DNA from 2 places in the Micromonospora coxensis genome. Region 1 is predicted to be linked to the other one. Evidence: riboswitches for the same ligand, from Rfam matches in the RefSeq annotation. Region 1 holds a riboswitch; the other holds the start of a gene.

Region 1 (7,518 bases):
GGGCGGCCACGTCGTCGAGGCGGGCGACCGGGCCGGGGACCAGCGTCGCGCCGGCCCGCTCGGCCGCCGAGCGCAGCGCCGCGACCAGCCGCCGGGGGTCGACCTGATGGTCACCGGGCGCGACCGCGCCGCCGCGCACCCGCGGCGCCAGCGCCGGCTCGCGGTCGCGCAGCTGCGAGGGGCGCAGCGGGGTGATCGGCAGTCCCAACCCCTGCTGGTACGACCACAGCCGGCGCGCCTCGGCCAGGTCGTCGGAGGTCAGCCCGACGACCAGGGTGCCCTCGGTCCGGTGGCCGAACTCCACCCCGGCGGCCTCGGCCAGCTCGGCGGCGAAGCCGGGCCAGCGGGCGGCGGACTCGGCGAGCAGCCCGGTCAGCTCGTGCTCCCCGAAGTACGCCTCGGCGACCGGGGAGAGCATCCCGGCGGCGACGTGCGAGGCGCCGGAGCCCGGGGCGGGATCGTGGACGACGACGCGCAGCCCGCGCGACGCGCACCGCCACGCGATCGCCAGCCCGACCGGTCCCGCCCCCACCACGGCGACGTCCGGCCGGGTCAGCACGTCAGGGCCTCGACGAGCGCGGCGGTCGTCCGGGCCGGATCGGGGCTGTCGGAGAGCGCCCCGACCACCGCCACCCCGTACGCCCCGGCGGCCCGCAGCGCGGGCACCGTCTCGACGGTCACCCCGCCGATGGCGATCACCGGCACGTCCACCGCCCCGGCGACGGCGCGTACCCCGTCGGGGCCGATCGGGTCGGGCAGGCCGGTCTTGGTGGTGGTCGCGTGGCAGGGGCCGACGCCCAGGTAGCCGGCGCCGGCGGCGACCGCCTCGGTGGCCGTCAGCGGCTCCCGGGCGGTCGCGCCGAGCACGGCGGTCGGGCCGAGCACCCGGCGGGCCGCCGCCACCGGCAGGTCCTCCGCGCCGACGTGCCCGCCCGCGGCGCCCACCGCCAGGGCCACGTGCAGCCGGTCGTTGACCAGGCACGTCGCCCCGTACGGCGCGCAGAGCGCGAGCACCCGCCCGGCCAGCTCGTACGCCTCGCGGTCGGTGGCGTCGTCCTCCACCCGGACCTGGACGACCAGTTCGGCGCGGGCCACCGGCAGGGCGGCGCGCAGCACGGCGAGCGGGTCACGCCCCGGCCGGGTGTCGGTGATCAGATGCAGTCGTCCGAGGGACGGCACGGCAACACTCCTCCCTGCGCCGGCATTACCCGGATCAGGTTCGACGGTCGGGGGCTTCAGCCCCCCTCTCAGCCCGGTGCACCGGGCTCCCGTGGGTCACTTGCGGGCCTACCGTACGACGTGTCGCCGGACGGCGGAAGAGTGGGTGACGTTTTTCCCACCCACCATCCACGGTCGACGGCAGGGGCGGCGGGTGACCGCCCGGTCACGGCCCCCTGTCCGGATGCCCGCTCGCGCCCGGGTCCCGCGACGGCTGGCGTTCCTGCCCTTCCGGGGCAGCCGTGCGGTCGCCGAGGGCCTGCTCACCTGGTCGATGCTGCGCGGCCCGGCCTGGCGCCGGCTGCTGCCCGACGTGTACGTGCACCGGGACGGCTTCCGCGCGGCCGACCATCGCATGTGGTGCGACGCGGTGGCGCTGCTGCTGCCGCCGGGCGCGGCGATCGCGGGGGCCAGCGCCGCGTACCTGTGGGGGGCCGACCTGCTCGGCCGGGACGCGCCGGTGTCCGTGCTGCTGCCCCGCACCGCCCGGATGCGGGTCCCGCCCCGGGTCCGGGTCAGCCGGTCGGCGGTGCCGGCCGGTGACGTGACCCCGCTTCGGCGGCCTGCCGGTCACCACCGGGCTGCGTACCGCGTTCGACCTGGGCCGGCAGGGGCCCCGTACCGACGCCGTGGTCGCCGTCGACGCGCTCGACGCCCGGGGACGGTTCGCCGGCCGGGTCGACCTGGCCTGGCCGGCCCTGCGCGTGGCGGTCGAGTACGACGGCGACCACCACCGGGAGCGCGCCCACTTCCGGCAGGACGTCGCCCGGCTGAACGCGCTGCGCGCGGCGGGCTGGCTCGTGCTCCGCTTCACCGCCGACGACGTGCTCCGTCACCCCGCCCGCACCGTCGCCCTGGTCGCCGACGCCCTCCGCGAGCGCCAGATCCAGCGCAACCCCTCCCACTGATCCCCGCCACCGTCACCCTGAGCAGCAGCCAGCAGCCAGCAGCGGGCAGCCGGCAGCAGCGGGCAACGACACCGGCTGAAGACGCCGCCGACTCGCAGCCGGCCAAGAGCAACATCCGACGAAGACCCACAGCCGCGTAGACCCGCAACCGGCGAGGAGGCGTAGCCGGCTGCGGACGCCGGCCGGCGAAGGCCCAGCCCGTGCCCGAGAACCACCACCCGCCTCGCCGCCCGGCTCGGGTGGCGAGGCGGAACGGCGAGTCAGAGGATGGCGTCGAGGGCGTCCAGGTCCTCGTCGGTGGGCTGCCAGGTCCCGGCGGCGGCGTTCGCCCGTACCTGCTCGGGCGTGGTCGCGCCGGCGATCACCGAGGTCACCGCGGGCCGGGCGGCCAGTCCACCGATGGCCACCTGGAGCATCGTCAGCTCCCGCTCGGCGGCGTACGCCTCGATCGCCTCGATGGTGTCCCAGTTCGCCGCCGCGAGGCGCTGCGCGTACCGGCCACCGCCGGCGAGTCGGCTGCCGGCCGGCGGGGCTTCACCGCGCTTGTACTTGCCGGTGAGCAGGCCGTTGGCGAGCGGGAAGAAGGGCAGCATGCCCAGGCCGAAGCGCTCGCAGGCGGGGATCACCTCGGCCTCCACTCCCCGCTCCAGCAGCGAGTAGTGGTTCTGCGCGCTGATGAACCGGGTACGGCCCTGCGACGACGCCGTCCAGTCCGCGTCGGCGATCTGCCAGCCGGCGAAGTTGGAGTTGCCGAGGTAGCGCACCTTCCCGGCCCGGACCAGGTCGTCCAGGGCGGCGAGCGTCTCGTCGATCGGGGTGCCCGGGTCCGGCTCGTGCATCTGGTACAGGTCGATGTGGTCGGTGCCGAGCCGCCGCAGCGACGCCTCCACGGCCCGGGCGATGTAGCGGCGCGCGCCCCGGGCGCCGTGGTCCGGGCCGTTCAGGCCGTGCATGTCCATGCCGAACTTGGTGGCCACCACCACGTCGTCACGGCGGCCCTTCAACGCCTGTCCGAGCAGTTCCTCGGAGCCGCCCTGCGGCTCGCCGTAGATGTCGGCGGTGTCGAAGAAGTTGATCCCGGCGTCGAGCGCGGCGTCGACCACCGCGCGGGTGCCGTCGAGGTCGAGCTTGCGGCCGAAGTTGTTGCAGCCGATGCCGACCACGGACACCACGAGCCCGGAGTCGCCCAGCCGGCGGTAGGTCATCTCAGTCACGAGATCCACCCTATGCCGGCCCGACCGCCCCGTACCGGGCCGGTCACCAGGGCCGGGCCGGTCACCGTGGCCGGCCGTAACGTCGACGGTCAGCGGGCGACGTCCCAGACCGGCTCGGGGGTCTCCACCACCTCACCGTCACCCCGGAACAGCACGAACCGGTCGAAGGAGCGGGTGAACCAGCGGTCGTGGGTGACCGCGACGACCGTCCCGGAGAAGGCGCCCAGCCCCGCCTCCAGCGCCTCCGCCGACGCCAGGTCGAGGTTGTCGGTGGGCTCGTCGAGCAGCAGCAGGGTCGCCCCGGACAGCTCCAGCAGCAGCACCAGGAACCGGGCCTGCTGGCCGCCGGAGAGAGTGCCGAAGCGTTGGTCGCCCTGCCCGGCCAGCTCGTACCGGGACAGCGCGGCCATCGCCGCGTGCCGGTCCATGCCGGCCCGGTGCTCGTCGCCCCGCCAGAGGATCTCGACCAGGGTCTTCTCCGTCAGCTCCGGACGGTCGTGGGTCTGGGAGAAGTGGCCGGGCCGGACCCGGGCGCCGAGGCGGGCCACCCCGTCGTGGGCGACCGGGGCGAGGGCCGCCGCGCCGACCGGGGTCTGCGCCGGGTCGGGGTCGGTGCCGCCCCGGGCGAGCAGCCGCAGGAAGTGCGACTTGCCGGTGCCGTTGGCGCCGAGCACGGCGACCCGGTCGCCGTACCAGAGTTCCAGGTCGAAGGGGTAGGTGAGGCCGTCCAGCTCCAGCTGCTCGCAGATCACCGCGCGCTTGCCGGTCCGCCCGCCGGCCAGCCGCATCCGGATGTCCTGGTCCTTCGGGGGTACGGGCGGCGGCCCGGCCTCCTCGAACTTGCGCAGCCGGGTCTGCGCGGCCTGGTACCGCGACGCCATCCCGTCGTTGTACGCCGCCTTCTGCTTGTACATCAGCATCAGCTCGCGCAGCTTCTGGTGCTCCTCGTCCCAGCGGCGGCGCAGCTCGTCGAGGCGGGCGTGCCGGGCCACCCGGGCGTCGTGCCAGCTCGCGAAGCCACCCGGGTGCACCCAGGCGCTGCCGCCCTCGACGGCCACCACCCGGTCGGCGGTCTGCGCCAGCAGCTCGCGGTCGTGCGAGACGTACAGCACGGACTTGCCGGACTCGCGCAGCCGCACCTCCAGCCACCGTTTGCCGGGCACGTCGAGGAAGTTGTCCGGCTCGTCGAGGAGCAGCACCTCCTCGGTGCCGCGCAGCAGCAGTTCCAGGGCGAAGCGTTTCTGCTGGCCGCCGGAGAGGGTCCGCACCGGACGGTCCCGGGCGGCGTCCCACGGCAGGTCCAGCACGATGGTGGCGACGGTGTCGAAGAGCACTTCGGCGTCGTACCCGCCGGCCTCGCCCCAGGCGGCGAGCGCGTCCGCGTACGCCAGTTGGGCCTTGCCGGCGGCGGTGCTGTACTTGCCGCGCAGCTCGGCCGCCCGCATGGCCGCCTCGGTCGTGGCGAGCCGACGGCCGGCGTCGCGCAGTGCCGGCGGGGCGAGGGAGAGCGCCAGGTCGGCGAGGGTGGACTCGTCCCCGATCATGCCGATGAACTGCCGCATCACGCCGAGGCCGCCGGAGCGGGCGACCACACCGGTACGCACCGGCAGGTCGCCGGCGACCATCCGCAGCAGGGTGGTCTTCCCCGCCCCGTTCGGGCCGACCAGGGCGACCTTGGCGCCGTCGGCGACCCGGAAGGAGACGTCGGCGAAGAGCTCCCGACCGTCCGGGAGGATGTGTCCGACCCCTGCCACGTCCACGTAACCCACGCCGGCATCCTGCCGGAGCGGCCCGGGCGGGCGACACCGGATTACCGGGTGACCCGCAGCACCCGGTAGCCCTTCTGGCTGGCCCGGCGGTCGACCTGCCAGCCTTCGTCGACGAGCCACCGGTGCAGCGAGTCGCCGCCGAGGTGGCGGGCGACCACCAGCCAGGCCACTCCGTCCGGGGCGAGCCGGGGCAGCCAGCGGCGCAGCAGCTCGTGCAGTTCGGCCTTGCCGATGCGGATGGGCGGGTTGGACCAGATCTGGGTGAAGGTGACGTCGGCGGGCACGTCGTCCGGGGCGACCGTGCGGATCCGGTCGGCGGCGCCGACCCGCCGGGCGTTCTCGGCGGTCAGCGCGCGGGCCCGCTCGTTGACGTCGACCGCCCAGACGGTGGCGGCGGGCGCGGTGCAGGCGAGTACGCAGCTGATCGGCCCGAACCCGGAGCCGATGTCGAGCAGGTCGCCGCCGGTGCCGGCGGCCGGCAGCTCGGCCTTGCGCAGCAGCACGGCGGTGCCGGGGTCGAGCCGGTCGGCGGAGAAGACCCCGCCGGCGGAGGCGAGGGTGTAGTCGCGCCCGGCGACGTGGAACTCGACCTCGCGCGGGTGGGCCGCGGTGGTGGGTTCGGTGGAGAAGTAGTGGTCGCCGGTCACGACGGGCATTCTCGCACCGGCCGGGAGCCGGGTCGCGGTCGCCTCGGTCAGCAGAATCCGACGCGCCGTACCGCAATTTCCCATTATTACCCTCTAAAGGGACAATGAGCCCTACTCTAGCTCACATGGTGTATCGGTACGAGTCCGATGAGGACGCCTTCGTGCAACATCCGGGGTCCCGGTCGGACCTGCCGGACGTCGCCCCCGGCCCGCCCGCGCCCGCCGGGCCGTCCCCGTCCCGCTTCCCCACCCCGTCACTGCCCCGGGCCACCCCGCCCGCCCTCGGGGCGCCCGAGCCGCCCCCCGCCGAGGTCCTGCCGGACCCCGAGCCGATCCCGGTCCGCTCGTCCGTCCAGGTCCCACCACCGCCACCCACCCAGGGGTACGCCCCGACGGAGCCACCGGACCTGCCCCGGTCCCGCCGCTCCGGGCGCGGCGGCGGCCGGCTCTGGCAGGTGCTGGTCGGTGGCGCGGCCGTGCTGGTGCTGCTGGCGCTCTGCGGTCTCGGCGCGGCCGCCCTGCTGGTGGAGCGCACCTCCGACACCGACCGGGCCGCACCCGGCGCGTCGGCCAGCGCCGCGGCCCCCACTCCCGAGCCGTCCTCCGGCGACCTGGACTCCCGGGACACCGACCAGCAGCCGCTCACCGCCAAGGAGGTGTTCCCCGGCACCAAGCTGGTGGTCGCCGACGGACAGCCCGCGTACACGGTGCTCAAGACGCACTCCGGCGGCAGTTGTGCGGTGGCCGCCACCGGGGAGATCGCCGACCTGCTGGTCCGCCTCGGGTGCAGCCAGGTCGTCCGGGCCACGCTCCGCTCCCCCGACGGCGAGTACCTGGTGACCGCCGGGCTGTTCAACCTGACCGACAAGTCGAGCGCGCAACGTGCCCGGGACCGGATCCGGCAGATGCTCGACGATCGGCAGGGCCGCTTCCGGGGCCTGGCCGCCGGTGAGGACACCGAGGCGATCACCACCGCCGCCGCCCGGGTCGGCTGGCAGGTACGCGGTCACTACGTCGCCTACTGCCTGGTCGTACGCGCCGACGGCGGCGCGGTGCCGGCCGGCGACGGTAAGGTCCGCGAGATCCTGTACGAGATGATCGAACTGCACCTCAACCAGGGAGTGCTCGACCGGCGGGCGGCCGGTGGCACGGCGGTGCAGCCCACCACCGGGAGCCGCGACTCCGACCAGGGCGGCGAGGAACTCCCCGGCGACTGACCCGCCACCGCCCCGCAGGAGGCCCGGCCCGCACCCCGCGGACCGGGCCTCGGTGCTGCTGGACGGTCACTGGCCGGTCGCCGGTGCACCCGGTCCACCCGAGCAGGCCGCGCGCCGCCGCCTCCGACCCCGCTCGGGCGGGCGAGCCGACGCGGGTCGGACCGGCAAGCGGACGCGGGCAGGACTCGCCGAGGACGCGGCGCCGGCTGACCAGGGTTCGGCGGGGACGCGGAGCTGGCGGGTCAGGATTCGGCGGGAACGCGGAGCTGGCGGGTCAGGTCGGCACGGCGGGCGTACTGGGCCGGGTCGTCGGGGTAGCCGACCTCGACCAGCGCCAGCCCGTGCGCGGGCGCCACCGTCACCTCGCTGGAGCGTTCCCGCCGGGTGAGCAGGCTGGCCGGCCACTCGACCGGGCGGCGGCCGTCCCCGGCGACCAGCATCGCCCCGACCAGGCTGCGCACCATGTTCTGGCAGAACGCGTCGGCCTGCACGGTGGCGACGAGGATCCCGTCCGGGTCACGCCGCCAGTCCAGCCGGGTCACCTC
Region 2 (7,518 bases), 670 kb from region 1:
CACGCCCCGCGCCCGGCGGGCCATCTCGATCATCTGCCACTCCTGGCCGAGCAGCGGCACCAGCCGGAACGCCGCCAGCGCGCCGATCGCGAACCGGGCCGGCGCCTTCGCGTTCTGCACCAGCGCGTCGGCCAGGTCGGTCGGGTCGGTGGTGGCGAACACGATGATCCCGGGCAGGGCCACCGCGAACATCCGCAGCGCCAGGCCCAGCGCGGTGAGCAGCACCCCGGAGGTGACCAGCAGCGGGCCGGCGTCGAGCAGCACCCGGCCGGAGCGGTCCGCGGCGAAGAGCACCAGGGTGACCACGATCCCGGCCCCGCCGACGAGCAGCGGCAGCGCCCGCCGGGCCAGCACCCGGTAGCGGATGCCGAACAGCGGCAGCAGGGCCAGTTCGACGGCGATGGCGATGGCCGGCGCGACCGGATCCAGGGTGGCGACCATCACGACGGAGAAGACCAGCGCCGCGGCGAGCTTCGCCACCGGGTTGCGCCGGGCCAGCGGCGCGTCCGGCGCGGCGACCGGTTCCAGGCTGATCACGGCCGGTCCTCGGGGCGGCGCAGGGTGACGGTGCGGTCGGCGAGCGCGGCGACGAAGTCCGCGTCGTGGGTGACCGTGACGACGCCGTGCCCCGCGTCGCGCAGGTCGGCGAAGAGGTCGACCAGCTCACGCCAGGTCCGCCGGTCCTGGCCGAAGGTGGGTTCGTCGCAGATGAGCAGGTGGGGCGCGGTGGCCAGGGCGGTCGCCACGCTCAGCCGCCGCGCCTCCCCGCCGGAGAGGGTGTACGGGTTGGCGCCGGCCAGCCTGGTCAGCCGCAACCGGTCCAGCAGCGCGTCCACGGTGGCCTTGACCGCCGGCTCGGGTCGTCCGGTGCGCCGGGGGCCGAGCGCCAGTTCGTCGCCGACGGTGCCGGTGACGAACTGGTGCTCCGGGTCCTGGAAGACCGAGCCGATCCGGCGGGCCAGGGCGGGCGCCCGCCAGCGGTGCGGGGGAGTGCCGGCGTCCCGGTCGGCCAGTGCGGCGGTGGCGACGACCCGTCCGGTCCCCGGGCGCAGCAGACCGCCGAGCAGCAGGGCCAGGGTGGACTTGCCGGCCCCGTTCGGGCCGAGCACGGCGAGCGCCTCACCGGCGCGTACCTGGAGGTCGGTGGCGGCCAGCCGGTGCGGCAGCCCGAGCCGTTCGGCGGTGAGCAGCGCCTCCCCGGCCGGCGCGGTGGCGCGCCGGGGCGGGATCGGGTGCCCGGGCACCCAGACGCCCTCGTCGGCGAGCGTGTCGCCGTACCCGGCGAAGACCGCCTCCGGTGGGCCGTCCGCGCGGACCCCGCCGCCGGGCTCCAGCACCACCACCCGGTCGACCAGTGGCAGCGCGTCGGCCACCCGGTGCTCGACCAGGATCAGGGTGGTGTCGGCGTCCAGCGCGCCGGCGACCGCCTCGCGGACCAGTTCGCCGCCGACCGGGTCGAGGTTGGCGGTCGGCTCGTCGAGCAGCAGCAGCCCGGGGCGCAGCACGAGCGCGCCGGCCAGGGCGAGTCGCTGCTGCTCGCCGCCGGAGAGGGCGGCGGTGGCCCGGTCCCGGTGGTACGGGAACCCGACCCGGCGCAGCGCCTCGTCGACCCGGGGCCAGATCTCGTCGGTCGGCACCCCGCGGTTCTCCAGCCCGAACGCGACGTCGTCCCCGCAGCGGGCCATCACCAGCTGCGACTCCGGGTCCTGGAAGACGATGCCGACCCGCTCGCGGGCCTTGCGCGGGTCGAGGCCGTCGATCTCGACGGTGCCCTCCTGCTCGCCGGAGTCCTCCGGCAGCAGCCCGGCCAGGGCGGACAGCAGGGTGCTCTTGCCGGCGCCGGAGGGCCCGAGCAGCAGCATCCGCTCGCCCGCCTCGACCCGCAGGTCCACCCCGCGCAGCGCCCAGCGCTTGCGCCCGGCGTGCCGCCACCCGAACCCGCGCAGTGTCACCGCCGCCACGCCGGCCCCTCCGTCCGTTCCGTGACCATGGCGTCGACGGCGGTGTCCGCGGGCCACGTCGCCGTCGACGTCATCATCAACACGGGGGTGGGTGGTCAGACCGTGGCGCGTTCGCGGCCGGCGGGGAAGCGGTCGAGGACGCCGGTGTTCGCGAGGGCGCGGGTGAGGGCGACGGCGCCGAAGCCGGCGACCACCAGCGAGCTGGCCGCGGTGATCAGGATGTACGGGAGCCGGAAGCTGCCCCACGCCGTCCCCGGGTACCAGACGAAGACGTCGTAGAGCGCGGCGGCCAGCCCGGCCAGGGTCGCCGCCAGCAGCGCGACGGGCAGCCGGAAGTTGCGGTACGCGAACGCGGCGAAGGCCAGCTCCGCGGCGGCCGCCTCCAGCGGGCCCTGGATCACCAGCGTCCAGCCCCAGCTGCTGCCCAGCGCCACCGACACCAGCGCGGCCACGGTGAGGGTGAAGAAGGCGGCCCCCGGCTTGCGGATGATCAGCCCGCCGAGGACGGCCGGCACCAGCCAGACGCCGTAGATGGCGGCCCGCCCGGGCAGCGGGATGGCGTCCGCCGGGCCGTTCCAGAGCAGGCCCCAGGCCCAGAAGATGACGCCGAAGGCGACCCCGAGCACCGCCGCGATGACGATGTCGAGGGTGCGCCACCGGTGGGTGGTGGTGTGGTCCATGATCGCTCCCAGTTCAACGATGGAGAACCAGGAGAAGACGCACGCCGCGCCCGGTGGGACCGGACGGCGGCGCGGCTGGAGGTCGACCGAACTCCCTGCGCTGGCATTACCCAGATCAGGTTCGAGGGTCTGCGGGTGGTGCCCGCACTCTCAGCGCTGTGCGCTCCCCTGTCGGATGTGAAGTTGTCTCGCCCAGACGCTAGCACCGACCTGCGGCGACGGCCCAGCCGACCGCCGAGGGCGGCGCGACGGGAGAAGCCCGTCGACCGTCGGCTCGGTAGGGTGTCGACCATGCGGGTCGAGGCGCGAGGACTGACGTTCGAGGTACGCACCGGCGGCCCGGAGGGCGGCGAGCCCGTCCTCCTGCTGCACGGGTTCCCCCAGCACGGCGGGGAGTGGGACGAGGTGACGCCCGCGCTGCACGACGCCGGGCTGCGCACGTACGCGCTGGACCAGCGGGGCTACTCGCCGGGGGCGCGCCCGACCGAGGTGTCGGCGTACCGGATGCCGGAGCTGGTCGCCGACGCGGTGGCGGTGCTCGACGCGCTGGGCGTCGACGCCGCGCACGTGGTCGGGCACGACTGGGGCGCCGCCGTCGGCTGGGGGCTCGCGGCGGGCCACCCGGAGCGGGTCCGCACCCTGACCGCCGTCTCCGTGCCGCACCCGGCCGCCTTCGGGCAGGCCCTCGCCCACGACCGGCAGCAGAAGGCCCGCTCGTCGTACATGGTGCTGTTCCGGCAGCGCGGCACGGCGGAGAAGGTGCTGCTGGCCGGCCGGGCGGCCGTGCTGCGCCGGATGATCTCCGGGCTCGGGGACCCCCGGCGGGTCGACCGGTACGCCGAGCCGATGCGCGAGCCGGGCGCGCTGACCGCCGCGCTGAACTGGTACCGGGCGATGTCCAACGTGGACCTGGGTCGGATCGGGACGGTGTCGGTGCCCACCACGTACGTCTGGAGCGACAAGGACTTCGCCATCGGCCGGACCGCCGCCGAGGCGTGCGCCCGGCACGTCGCCGGTGAGTACCGTTTCGTGGAGCTGGCCGGGGTCACCCACTGGATCCCGGACCGGGCGCCGGAGCTGCTGGCCGAGGCGATCCTGGCCCGGGTGCGCGGGCTGGCCTGAGGCCGTACCCCCGGCGGGTCGGCACGTCGGCTGCGACGGCCCGCACGGTCCCGCCGAGGCGCCCGTGGGCCGCGGCCCACCGCGCCTGCGGCGGACCCGCCGGGCCGGGCATCGGCGAGAGTGACGAACGGACGGAGGACGCATGACGGTGAGCGCCGAGGGCTACCTGGCGGTGGTCACGGAGACGATCGGTCGGGTGGCCGCCGAGCAGCGGGAGGCGGTGGGCCGGGCGGCCGACCTGCTGGCCGGGGCGCTGCGGGCCGACGGGGTGATCCACGCCTTCGGCACCGGCCACTCCGAGGCCCTCGCCATGGAGATCGCCGGGCGGGCCGGCGGCCTGGTGCCGACGAACCGGATCGCGCTGCGCGACCTGGTGCTGCTCGGTGGCGAACCGGCCGACATCCTCGGCCCGCACCTGGAACGCGATCCCGCCGTGGCGCACCGGCTCTACGAGCTGGCCCCGGTACGCCCCACCGACGTGTTCGTGCTCGCCTCCAACTCCGGCGTCAACGGGGCGATGGTGGAGTTCGCCTCGCTGGTCAAGGAGCGCGGCCACGGGTTGGTCGCGATCACCTCGGCCCGGCACTCCGCCCGGATGACCTCCCGCCACCCGTCCGGCCGCAAGCTCGCCGACTTCGCCGACGTGGTGCTGGACAACGGCGCCCCGTACGGCGACGCGACCCTGCCGCTGCCCGACGGCGGCGCGGTCGGCGCGGTCTCCTCGATCACGGCGGCCCTGCTGGCCCAGCAGATCGTGGCCGAGACGGTGGCCCGGCTGCTCGCGGCCGGGGTGCGGCCCCCGGTCTACCTGTCGGCCAACATCACCGGCGGCGACGAGCACAACGCCGGGCTGGAGGCCCGCTACGCCGGCCGCATCCGCCGAGGGGCGTGAGCGCGAGGAGTGAGCCGGGTCTGCGAGCCCCGCAGTCGTGATCTGGGGTGGCGCTGTGAGCGCGAGGAGTGAGCCGGGTCTGCGAGCCCCGCAGTCGCGATCTGGGGTGGCGCTGTGAGCGCGAGGAGTGAGCCGGGTCTGCGAGCCCCGCAGTCGTGATCTGGGGTGGCGCCCCGAGCGCGAGCGCGGCGATCGTGAACCGGTTTCGCGCGGGACGCCCGGGGGCAAAGGCGTTGCTGCCGGCGGGCGCGGCCCGGCCGGCGGTACCGTCTCACCCGGAGGTAGCGCGTGTCGAAGGAATCCGAGAAGCAGCGCTGGCAGCGCAACTTCGCCGACCTGCTCCAGGAGTTGCGGGTCGCGCAGACCGGCGTGCAGATCCTCTTCGCCTTCCTGCTCACCCTGCCGTTCAGCGCCGGCTTCGACCGGACGAGCGGCTTCCAGAAGGACGTCTACATCGTCGCGCTGCTGTCGGCGGCCGCCGCCACCGCGATGATCATCTCGCCGGTCGCCTTCCACCGTGCGCTCTTCCGCCAGGGCCGCAAGCCGGAGCTGGTCCGCTTCGCGCACCGGATGGCCAGCGGCGGCCTCGCCTTCATGCTGATCTCGATGGTCAGCGCGGTGCTGCTGATCACCGACTTCGTGCTCGACCGGAGCATCGCCTTCCTGCTCAGCGGGATCACCGCGCTGTGGTTCCTGACCTTCTGGATGTTCCTGCCGTTCGCCCGCCGCAACTGGGGTGAGGACGACATCGACGACGATGACGACGACCCGAGGTCGTTGGCCGGCGACTGACCCGCCGCGCCGGTCATCGGCCGGGAAATCGGACGTGCACACGACGCTACCCCTGGGTAACACCCGGGGGTAGCGTTGCTCGTGTCGAGCACGTTGACGCATCCGGACCGAGGTTCGAGGGGGCAGCCGTGACCGCGACGCACCACAACCCATCCACCGCCGACGGCGCCGGGCCACTGCCCGCCGAGGCGGGCCAGGTCTCCGAGAAGGAGGCCCGCCAGGTCGCCGAGGCGGCCCGGGAGGCGGCCTGGGACCGGCCCAGTTTCGGCAAGGAACTCTTCCTCGGCCGGTTCCGGCTGGACCTGATCGACCCGTGGCCCCGCTCGGATCCGGCCGACGACGCGCGGGCCGAGGCGTTCCTCACCGAGTTCGAGGCGTACCTGCGCTCCGAGGTGGACGGCGCCGCCATCGAGCGGGACGCCCGCATCCCCGACGAGGTCTTCCACGGGCTGGCCCGGCTCGGCGCCTTCGGCATGAAGATCGACCGGAAGTACGGCGGGCTCGGCCTGAGCAACCTGCACTACTGCCGGGCGCTGATGCTGGCCGGCTCGGTCAGCCCGGCGATCGGGGCGCTGCTCTCCGCCCACCAGTCCATCGGGGTGCCGCAGCCGCTGAAGATGTTCGGCACCGACGCGCAGAAGCAGACCTTCCTGCCCCGGCTGGCCGCCGGTGAGGTCTCCGCCTTCCTGCTCACCGAGCCGGACGTCGGCTCCGACCCGGCCCGGCTCGCCACCGTCGCCGAGCCGACCGCCGACGGCACCGGCTACCGGCTCAACGGGGTGAAGCTCTGGGCCACCAACGGCACCGTCGCCACCCTGCTGGTGGTGATGGCCCGGGTCCCGGCCGGTGAGGGACGACGCGGCGGCATCACCGCCTTCGTGGTGGACGGCGACAGCGAGGGCATCACCGTCGAGCGGCGCAACGCGTTCGTCGGCCTGCGCGGCCTGGAGAACAGCCTCACCCGCTTCCACGACGTCTTCGTGCCGAAGGAGAACGTCATCGGCGGCGAGGGCAAGGGGCTGAAGATCGCCCTGAGCACGCTGAACACCGGCCGGCTGTCGCTGCCGGCGATGTGCGTGGGCGCGGGCAAGTGGGCGTTGAACGTGGCCCGGGAGTGGGCCGCCGACCGGGTCCAGTGGGGCCGGCCGGTCGGCGAGCACGAGGCGGTCGCCCAGAAGCTGGCCTTCATCGCCGCCACCACGTACGGCATGGAGACCATGCTCGACCTGTGCTGCCTGCTCGCCGACGACGACCGCAACGACATCCGGATCGAGGCGGCGCTGGTGAAGCTGTACGCCAGCGAGATGGCCTGGAAGATCGGCGACGAGCTGGTGCAGATCCGGGGCGGGCGCGGCTACGAGACGGCCGACTCGCTCGCCGCGCGGGGCGAACGCCCGGCCGCCGTCGAGCAGCTCGTCCGGGACCTGCGGATCAACCGGATCTTCGAGGGCTCGACCGAGATCATGCACCTGTTGATCGCCCGGGAGGCCGTCGACGCCCACCTCTCGGTCGCCGGCGACATCATCGACCCGGACGCCGGCCTCGGCCGCAAGGCGAAGGCGGGGGTGCGTGCCGGCGCCTTCTACGCCAAGTGGCTGCCCACCCTCGCCGTCGGCCGGGGCCAGAGCCCGAACGCGTACGGCGAGTTCGGGCCGCTCGCCGGCCACCTGCGCCAGGTCGAGCGGTACAGCCGCAAGCTGGCCCGCTCCACCTTCTACGCGATGTCCCGCTGGCAGGGGAAGATGGAGCGCAAGCAGGCGTTCCTGGGCCGGGTGGTGGACATCGGCGCGGAGCTGTTCGCGATGAGCGCGGTCTGCGTCCGGGCGTACGCGGAGAAGGACACCCGCCCGGAGAACGTCGAGCTGGCCGACCTGTTCTGCCGCCAGGCCCGGGTCCGGGTCGAGCAGCTCTTCACCGCCCTGTGGCAGAACACCGACTCCGTCGACGTGGCCGCCGCGAAGCGCATCCTCGCCGGCCGGTACGCCGGGCTGGAGGCGGGCGTGATCACCCCGCCGGCCGACGCCCCCTGGGTGGCGCGCTGGCAGGCCGGCCCCTCCACCGCCGAGGACGT

Evidence for each region. Region 1 has a riboswitch for thiamine pyrophosphate ahead of thiE (thiamine phosphate synthase). Riboswitches for the same ligand answer to the same signal wherever they lie in the genome.
Region 2: it holds a riboswitch for thiamine pyrophosphate, as region 1 does, so the genes downstream of both, GA0070614_RS09250 (ECF transporter S component) here and thiE (thiamine phosphate synthase) in region 1, are expected to answer to the same signal.

The regions. Positions count from the first base shown of each region.
Region 1 covers NZ_LT607753.1:2,760,853-2,768,370, forward strand. Annotated here, with positions in the region: gene thiO (glycine oxidase ThiO) at 1-559, opposite strand, end outside; gene thiE (thiamine phosphate synthase) at 553-1,179, opposite strand; TPP riboswitch at 1,174-1,281, opposite strand; gene GA0070614_RS31130 (endonuclease domain-containing protein) at 1,848-2,126, shown strand; gene GA0070614_RS12365 (aldo/keto reductase) at 2,387-3,349, opposite strand; gene GA0070614_RS12370 (ABC-F family ATP-binding cassette domain-containing protein) at 3,430-5,109, opposite strand; gene GA0070614_RS12375 (class I SAM-dependent methyltransferase) at 5,151-5,756, opposite strand; gene GA0070614_RS12380 (hypothetical protein) at 5,882-6,973, shown strand; gene truA (tRNA pseudouridine(38-40) synthase TruA) at 7,216-7,518, opposite strand, start outside.
Region 2 covers NZ_LT607753.1:2,086,825-2,094,342, reverse strand. Annotated here, with positions in the region: gene GA0070614_RS09260 (energy-coupling factor transporter transmembrane component T family protein) at 1-537, opposite strand, end outside; gene GA0070614_RS09255 (ABC transporter ATP-binding protein) at 534-1,961, opposite strand; gene GA0070614_RS09250 (ECF transporter S component) at 2,057-2,641, opposite strand; TPP riboswitch at 2,716-2,821, opposite strand; gene GA0070614_RS09245 (alpha/beta fold hydrolase) at 2,933-3,763, shown strand; gene GA0070614_RS09240 (sugar isomerase domain-containing protein) at 3,906-4,655, shown strand; gene GA0070614_RS09235 (DUF6328 family protein) at 4,944-5,447, shown strand; gene GA0070614_RS09230 (acyl-CoA dehydrogenase family protein) at 5,576-7,518, shown strand, end outside.